2 regions of the Erwinia sp. 9145 genome follow, and region 2 is predicted to be linked to the other one. Evidence: predicted binding sites of a transcription regulator. Region 2 holds the regulator's gene; the other holds the start of a gene.
What was found. Region 2 encodes ArgR, which controls arginine synthesis, uptake and breakdown. Its sites were predicted from a motif close to ANTGAATAAAAATACANT; they were not measured.
Positions count from the first base shown of each region.

Region 1: the regulator ArgR is predicted to act here: its motif matches at 1,984-2,001, upstream of argC (N-acetyl-gamma-glutamyl-phosphate reductase).

Region 1 is NZ_JQNE01000001.1:4,145,902-4,150,325, forward strand. It holds gene ppc (phosphoenolpyruvate carboxylase) at 1-548, opposite strand, end outside; gene argE (acetylornithine deacetylase) at 785-1,936, opposite strand; gene argC (N-acetyl-gamma-glutamyl-phosphate reductase) at 2,110-3,114, shown strand; gene argB (acetylglutamate kinase) at 3,130-3,906, shown strand; gene FA91_RS19505 (argininosuccinate synthase) at 3,927-4,424, shown strand, end outside.
Region 2 is NZ_JQNE01000001.1:3,453,933-3,458,356, forward strand. It holds gene degS (outer membrane-stress sensor serine endopeptidase DegS) at 1-1,029, shown strand, start outside; gene mdh (malate dehydrogenase) at 1,082-2,017, opposite strand; gene argR (transcriptional regulator ArgR) at 2,302-2,772, shown strand; gene yhcN (peroxide/acid stress response protein YhcN) at 3,190-3,453, shown strand; gene yhcN (peroxide/acid stress response protein YhcN) at 3,552-3,821, shown strand; gene FA91_RS16305 (NAD-dependent succinate-semialdehyde dehydrogenase) at 3,952-4,424, opposite strand, start outside.

The DNA of each region.
Region 1 (4,424 bases), 690 kb from region 2:
GCCACTAGCTGGCGCAGACGGCGCATGATTTTCGCGCGCTCATAGTCGGAGAGATCGTTGTGATCGAGCTGCGCCAGGCAGCTGTTCACTTCCACCAGCTTGTGGATCAGCGTCCGGCGGGTGATCTCGGTGGGATGCGCGGTCAGCACAAGCTCAAGCGACAGCGATTCGATGGCTTCGCGGATGGCGGCTTCGGTCAGATCGGGCTGCTGCCTGAGGCGCTCAAACGTACCGGTCAGCATCTCAGGATGGTTAGCGCCTTCACCATTAGGCGAAATCGTGTGGTACTGCTCGGCAACGTTGGTCAGGTTCAGAAACTGGCTGAAGGCGCGGGCCACGGGCAGCAGCTCGTCGTTGGAGAGATTTTGCAGCGTCGAAAGCAGCTGCTGGCGATCATCCTCATTGCCCGCGCGGGAAGATTTCGAGAGCTTACGGATGGTTTCCACCCGTTCGAGAATATTTTCTCCCAGCGCATCCTTGATTGTGTCTCCCAGCAGTTTGCCGAGCATACTGACATTACTTCGCATTGCGGAATACTGTTCGTTCATATGACCCCTGACGCCTTTTGTCGTTTTATTTCACCGCTGTCGGCATAACCCTGCCTTTTATCTAGCCATGTTAACCGCCATTCGTCAATTGACTTAAACTTTACTTTCAAAAGGGCTAAGTAACGGTAATTTATGAAATTTAATTACAAGAACTTGCAATAAGTTATTCTTATCGGCGGCGGACTGAAATTACAGAACAACCTGCTGTTTTAACCGTTAATTGCCCGGCGTCATCATTAATGGTGGCAGAAATGGTGCACCACCTGCGCGATCAGCGCGCGCGTAGGCTTGATAAAAGCAGTGTCGAGATATTCGTCAGGTTGATGCGCCTGATCGATAGAGCCGGGGCCAAGGACCAGCGTCGGGCAAAGCGTCTGGATAAACGGCGCTTCGGTGCAGTAATTCACCACTTCGGTCTCCGTTCCCAGCAGTTTTTCTACCACCTGAACCAGCTGATGATCGGGCGGACATTCGTAGCCGGGGATCGGCGGATGCAGCTCGCTCACGGTCAGACGTCCCGGCCAGCGTTCGCTGACGGGCGCCAGCGCCTCATTCAATAACCCGTCCAGTTCGCTCAGCGTCAGGCCCGGCAACGGGCGAATATCCATATGCAGTTCGCAGCAGGCGCAGATGCGGTTCGCCGCGTCGCCGCCGTTGATATGACCGAAATTCATGGTCGGATAGGGGATAACAAAGCCATCATGGCGATAGCGCGTTTTCAACGTGTTGCGCAGCGCCATCAACTGCGTAATGGATTCATGCATTAACTCAATGGCGTTGACGCCGCGCGCCGGATCGCTGGAGTGGCCGGACTGCCCCTGAATACGAACGGCATGGGAGAGATGACCTTTGTGCGCGCGCACCGGTTTCAGCGACGTTGGCTCGCCAATAATGGCGCAGTCAGGCCGAATGGCGGTGTTTTCCGAGAAGTACTTCGCACCCGCCATCGACGTTTCTTCATCGGCCGTCGCCAGGATGTAGAGCGGTTTCGACAGTGTTGTCACGTCCACGTCGCGCAGAGTATCTACAATAAAAGCGAAGAAGCCTTTCATGTCGGCGGTGCCCAGGCCATAAAGCTTGTTGTCGTGCTCGGTCAGGGTGAAGGGATCGCGTGTCCAGCGGCCGTCGTCGAACGGCACGGTGTCGGTATGGCCCGCCAGCAGCAGGCCACCCGTGCCGCTGCCGGTCTTCGCCAGCATGTTAAATTTGTGACGCGTGCCGGGAACGGGCTGTACCTCAACGCTGAAGCCGAGATCGCGGAACCAGCCGGCCAGCAAACTGATTAAATTCTCATTACTCTGATCGATGGCGCTATCGGTTGCGCTGATGGATGGCGTGGCAATCAACTCACGATAAAGCTCGATAAAAGGGGGTAATTTTGTCTTCACTGTTGACAGTCCTTGCGTTAGGATAGTATCAATATTCATGCATTAATAGTGAATAAAAATACATTAATGGCGTACGGTTGGAAACCGGTAATTTTTCCAGCAGATCGCGCGCCGATCGCCCGGCAGGCAGCTGCTGCCAGCCGGAAATTCGTGACCAAAAAGGTGTCAGTCTGATGTTGAATACGCTGATCGTTGGTGCCAGCGGCTACGCTGGCGTTGAACTCGCGACCTGTCTGAATCGTCACCCTGAAGTGAACATAACCGCTTTAGCGGTTTCAGCGCAAAGCCCCGATGCAGGAAAATTGCTTTCCGATCTCCATCCGCAGTTGAAGGGCATCATCGATCTGCCGTTGCAGCCGCTCAGCAGCGCGGCGGATTTCGCTGGCAACGTTGACGTGGTGTTTCTGGCGACCGCGCATGAGGTGAGTCACGATCTCGCGCCCGCCTTTCTGGCCGCAGGCTGCGTGGTATTCGATCTGTCCGGCGCGTTCCGCGTAAACAATCCCGATTTTTATACTGATTTTTATGGCTTCCCGCATCAGCACCCGGACTGGCTGGACAAAGCGGTATATGGCCTTGCCGAGTGGCAGCAGGAAAAAATCAAAGAGGCCCGGCTGATCGCCGTGCCGGGCTGCTATCCCACCGCCGCGCAGCTGGCCCTGAAACCGCTGGTGCAGGCAGGACTGCTGAATGACGCGCAGTGGCCGGTGATCAACGCCACCAGCGGCGTCAGCGGCGCGGGCCGCAAGGCCTCGGTGACCACCAGCTTTTGCGAAGTCAGCCTGCAACCTTACGGCATCTTCAACCATCGTCATCATCCTGAAATTACCGCACATCTGGGCATTCCGGTGATCTTCACCCCGCATCTGGGCAACTTCCCGCGCGGCATTCTGGCGACCACCACCTGCCGTCTGAAGGCGGGAATCACCCGCGAGGACGTGGCGGAAGCGTTTCACAATGCCTATCACGATAAGCCGCTGGTGCGCCTGTACGATAAAGGCGTGCCGTCCATTAAGGCCGTGGCGGGCCTGCCGTTCTGCGATATCGGTTTTGCCGTGCAGGGCGAACACCTGATCGTGGTGTCAGCGGAAGATAACCTGCTAAAGGGCGCCTCAACGCAGGCCGTGCAGTGTCTGAATATTCGTTTCGGTTTTCCTGAAACGCAGTCACTTATTTAATCAGCGAGTAAGACCATGACCAATCCATTAATTATCAAACTCGGCGGCGTGCTGCTGGACAGCGAAGAAGCGCTGGAAAAGTTGTTTACCGCGCTGGCAAGCTGGCGCGAATCGCATCAGCGCCCGTTGTTAATCGTTCACGGCGGCGGTTACCTGGTGGATGAGCTGATGAAGAAGCTCGCGCTGCCGGTGAAAAAGAAAAACGGCCTGCGGGTCACGCCTGCGGATCAAATCGATATCATTACCGGCGCGCTGGCGGGCACAGCGAACAAAACCCTGCTGGCCTGGTCGAAAAAACACGGTCTTGAAGCGGTCGGCCTCTGCCTGGGCGACGGCGGCAGCGTTAACGTCGCGCAGTTTGATGAAGAGCTGGGCCACGTCGGCAACGCCACGCCCGGTTCGCCAAAACTGCTGAACACGCTGCTCAACGGCGGTTTTCTGCCGGTGATCAGCTCTATCGGCATTACCGAAGACGGTAAGCTGATGAACGTTAACGCCGATCAGGCCGCCACCGCGCTGGCTTCCACGTTGGGCGCGGATCTGATCCTGCTGTCGGACGTCAGCGGTATTCTGGATGGCAAAGGCCAGCGCATTGAAGAGATGACCGCCGCCAGGGCAGAGCAGCTTATTGCGCAGGGCATCATCACCGACGGCATGATTGTGAAAGTGAATGCCGCGCTGGACGCCGCCCGCACGCTGGGCCGCCCGGTTGATATCGCCAGCTGGCGCCATGCCGAACAGCTACCCACTCTTTTTAACGGCGTGTCCATTGGCACCCGTATCCTCGCTTAACCGTATTCAAGGAAAAGATTATGCAAGACAAGAGCATTAAAAAGATCGTTCTGGCCTACTCCGGCGGCCTGGATACCTCGGCCATTATTCCCTGGCTGAAAGAAAACTATGGCGGCTGTGAAGTGGTTGCGTTCGTTGCCGATATCGGCCAGGAGCGCGGCGATCTGGAAGGCGTTGAGCAAAAAGCGTTGCAGTCCGGCGCATCAGAGTGCCACGTGGTCGATCTGCGTGAAGAATTTATCAGCGACTACGTTTACCCCGTTCTGCAAACCGGCGCGCTGTACGAAGGCACCTATCTGCTGGGCACCTCAATGGCGCGTCCGATTATCGCCAAAGCGCAGGTCGAACTGGCGCTTAAAGTGGGCGCGGATGCGCTGTGCCACGGCGCAACCGGCAAAGGGAACGACCAGGTGCGTTTCGAAACCACCTATACCGCGCTGGCGCCACAGCTGAAAGTCGTTGCACCGTGGCGCGAATGGGATCTGCGTTCGCGCGAGGCGCTGCTGGATTACCTGAAA
Region 2 (4,424 bases):
CTTGGTTTAGTGGTAGCAGGTCTTCTGCTGGCCGCCGTACCTGCGTTGAGGATCGGCACTGACTTCTTTGCTCATAAAGACGACAGCGCGAATCGCTCGCCGGTCAGCTATAACGCTGCGGTTCGTCGTGCCGCCCCCGCCGTCGTGAATGTTTACAACCGCAGCGCCAACGCCTCGGCTGATAATCTGGAAATCCGCACGCTTGGTTCCGGCGTTATTATGGATGCGCGCGGTTATATTCTTACCAACAAACACGTTATTAACGACGCCGATCAGATCATTGTCGCGTTGCAGGACGGTCGTATATTTGAGGCGATGCTGGTGGGTTCCGATAGCCTGACCGATCTGGCGGTGTTGAAAATCACCGCCTCCGCCCTGCCGGTGATCCCTATTAACCCTAAACGCATCGCGCATATCGGCGATCTGGTGATGGCGATCGGCAATCCTTATAACATTGGTCAGACCGTGACGCAGGGCATTATCAGCGCCACCGGGCGGGTCGGATTGAGCCCTTCACGCTATCAAAACTTCCTGCAAACCGATGCCTCCATTAACAAAGGCAATTCGGGCGGCGCGCTGATTAATTCGCTTGGCGAGCTGATGGGCATCAACACACTTTCTTTCGATAAAAGTAACGATGGCGAGACGCCGGAAGGCATAGGCTTTGCTATTCCAACCGTGCTGGCGGCGAAGATCATGGATAAGCTGATCCGTGATGGCCGGGTGATCAGAGGCTTCATTGGCATCAGCGGTCGGGAGATCCCGCAGTTTCATGCGCAGAATGCCAGTCTCGACCACATTCAGGGGATCGTGGTGACCAACGTCGCGCAGGGCGGCCCGGCGGCGAAGGCGGGGCTTCAGGTTAACGATGTGATCACTCGCGTAAATAACCGCCCCGCCGTCTCGGCGGTGGAGACGATGGATCAGGTAGCTGAGATCAGGCCGGGAACGGTGATCGACGTCGATATTCTGCGTAATGACCGCAAGATGACGTTACCGATCACGGTGCTGGAATATCCGGGGAACTAGCGTCAGGCAGGATAGTGAAAAGCAGGGCCGGACGGTGCCGGCCCGTTGTGGGTTACTTAACGAACTCTTCGCCCAGCGTGATATCTTTTTTCAGCGTGTCGAGCATGCTGTTCAATGCCTGCTGCTCAAACGCGCTCAGGTTGCCAATCGGTTTACGTTCGGCCACGCCGTTCTTGCCCAGCAGCAGCGGCTGAGAGAAGAAACGCGCGTGCTCGCCGTCGCCTTCGACGTAGGCGCATTCCACCACGTTGCTTTCGCCATTCAGCGCACGCACCAGTGACAGACCAAAGCGGGCCGCGGCCTGCCCCATCGACAGCGTCGCGGATCCGCCACCGGCTTTTGCTTCAACCACTTCCGTACCCGCATTCTGAATGCGTTTGGTCAGGTCGCTGACCTCCTGCTCAGAGAAGCTGACGCCCTGAATTTGCGACAGCAGAGGCAGGATGGTCACGCCTGAGTGGCCGCCAACAACCGGCACGTTCAGCTCGCCAGGGTTTTTACCTTTCAGTTCAGCCACAAAAGTATTGGCGCGAATAATATCCAGCGTGGTCACGCCGAACAGTTTGTTTTTGTCGTAGACGCCTGCTTTCTTCAGTACTTCAGCGGCGATCGCAACGGTGGTATTCACCGGATTGGTAATGACACCGATCAGCGCCTGAGGACAGGTATCCGCAACCTGTTGGATCAGGTTACGCACGATACCGGCGTTCACATTAAACAGGTCGGAGCGATCCATTCCCGGCTTGCGGGCGACGCCCGCAGAGATCAGCACCACGTTTGCGCCCTGAAGCGCTGGCGTGGCGTCTTCGCCGCTGAAGCCTTTAATGCTGACGGCGGTAGGAATGTGGCTTAAATCGACGGCCACCCCGGGCGTCACGGGAGCGATATCGTACAGAGAGAGTTCTGAACCTGCCGGAAGCTGGGTTTTCAGCAGAAGAGCGAGAGCCTGGCCAATACCACCGGCTGCACCGAGAACTGCAACTTTCATCCTAAACTCCTTATTATGTGAGCATCAAGTGCCGTGAATGCACAGGCAACAACCTGAATGGCCGTTACATTACACCCTTACCACTTAGCAGAACAACATCAATTTTATAACAAACCATTCACCTTAACTGCCTTCTGCTCGCTTATTTTTCTGCCTTTTTAGCAGAACGTTGCCAGGTCTTTGCAGCCTTCTCACCCGTTTGCATAAACATTCATTCAAATGCATAATGACAGGCGGCCCCGACCGGGATTCTCCCCATAACCGGTAAATTTTAGCGGAATTTTATGCGTATCCCATCCAAACAAGAAGATCTGATAAAGGCCTTTAAGGCCTTATTAAAAGAAGAGAAGTTCAGCTCGCAGGGCGAAATCGTCGCTGCGTTGCAGGAAGATGGCTTCGATAATATCAATCAGTCCAAAGTTTCCCGCATGTTAACCAAATTTGGCGCGGTTCGCACCCGGAATGCGAAAATGGAGATGGTTTACTGCCTTCCTGCGGAGCTGGGTGTGCCGACCACCACCAGCCCGTTGAAAAACCTGGTGCTGGATATTGATTACAATGATGCGCTGGTGGTCATTCATACCAGCCCCGGCGCAGCGCAGCTGATCGCCCGCCTGCTGGATTCTCTTGGAAAAGCAGAAGGTATTCTCGGGACAATCGCCGGTGATGACACTATCTTCATCACCCCTGCGCGCGCGTTCACCGTTAAACAACTCTATGAAGCTGTTCTGCATCTCTTTGAACAAGAGTTATAAGTAGCGGTTTATTTAACACGCGAACAACACTTTTGATCTGTCCGTCTTACCTGAGCCGCCGTTCTGGCGGCTCTCTTTTTGCTTTTATGTGAAAAGCAGCACATTACGCTAATAAAGCCACATTTAGCAAAAGATAACAAGACGCTGGTCTCCTGGTGCAGCCTGAACCACTGCCTCCAACCGCACAAATCGCTCATTTCTTCCACTTCCTTGTTTTTCATGAGATTTCTAGTGACCAACGCTAAAAATAAGCTTTTCTTATAACTTATCGTTATTAAAAAGTGGTTTAGCACTGAAGTATCCCATCAAAATATTATTAGCATGCTATTAATATTTCCCGGTATCAGATCTATACTCTTTTTCGTGATGCGAATCACACTTTCTAAAAAGATAAAAATAGAGACGAGGAATAACACCATGAACATTAAAACTACTGTTGCATCGCTTAGCCTGCTATCTGTTCTGTCCTTCGGCGCATCTGCCGCAAATTATGTGGACGCCGGACAGACACAAAATCTGCAATCCCTCGGCACCGTTTCCGTGAGTGGCAACGCTGCGGCACCAATGGACATCCGTCAGGCGCTCAGCCAGAAAGCAGACGCGCAGGGCGCAACGGCCTATCGCATCATCGAAGCAAAACTTGATGATAACTATCATGCCACGGCCGAAATCTACAAGTAAGCGCACGCTAATCAACTGAAAGTAAAAGAATATAACGCGCTATCGCGGCCTGATATTTCCCGGCCGGAGTTGGCGCTCACAAAGATGGAGTAAGTATCATGAAAAGTAAAATCGCTATCGCTGCCCTGAGCCTGGCCGCTGTTGTTTCTTTCGGCGCCAGCGCCGCAAACCTGGTGACCAGCGAAGACGTGGCTAAAAATAACCTGCAATCAGTGGGTACCGTAACCGTAAGCGGTATAGACGCCGCCCCAATCGATATCCGTCAGCAGCTCTCTGAGAAAGCCGACCAGCAGGGCGCCAGCGCCTATCGCATCATTGAGGCCTATACCAACGGCAACTACCACGCTACCGCTGAACTGTTCAAATAAGCTGCATTGCCGGACCGCATTCCTCGTCAGCATGAAGACGTTTGGCTTCGTTCGCCGAAGCCCTTTTTACTGAGAGGCTGCGGCGGCAGGCACAGGCCTGCCCCGATCCTGACGGCCCCTCGTCGATGTGTTACAAACCGCCGATATGCAGGGCCTTCACTTCCATATATTCCTCCAGGCCCAGTACAGAGCCTTCCCGCCCCAGCCCGGACTCCTTCACGCCGCCAAACGGCGCCAGCTCGGTCGATACCGCACACTCATTGATGCCAACCATACCGCTTTCCAGCGCCGCGGAGACGCGGAAAACGCGCTGCAAGTTCTGCGTATAGAAATATGCGGCAAGGCCAAACTCGGTATCATTGGCGCGGCGAACAACCTCCTCTTCATTATCAAAGCGGAAACAGGCCGCCACCGGACCAAAGGTTTCTTCGCGTGAAAGCTGCATGTTGTCGTTGGCGTCAGCAATCACCGTCGGCTGCCAGAAATTGCCGCCCAGCGCGTGACGCGCGCCGCCGGTGACGATCCGTCCGCCGTTTGCCACCGCGTCCTTCACGTGCTCTTCAACTTTATCGACGGCGGCGGATTCGATCAGCGGCCCCACCA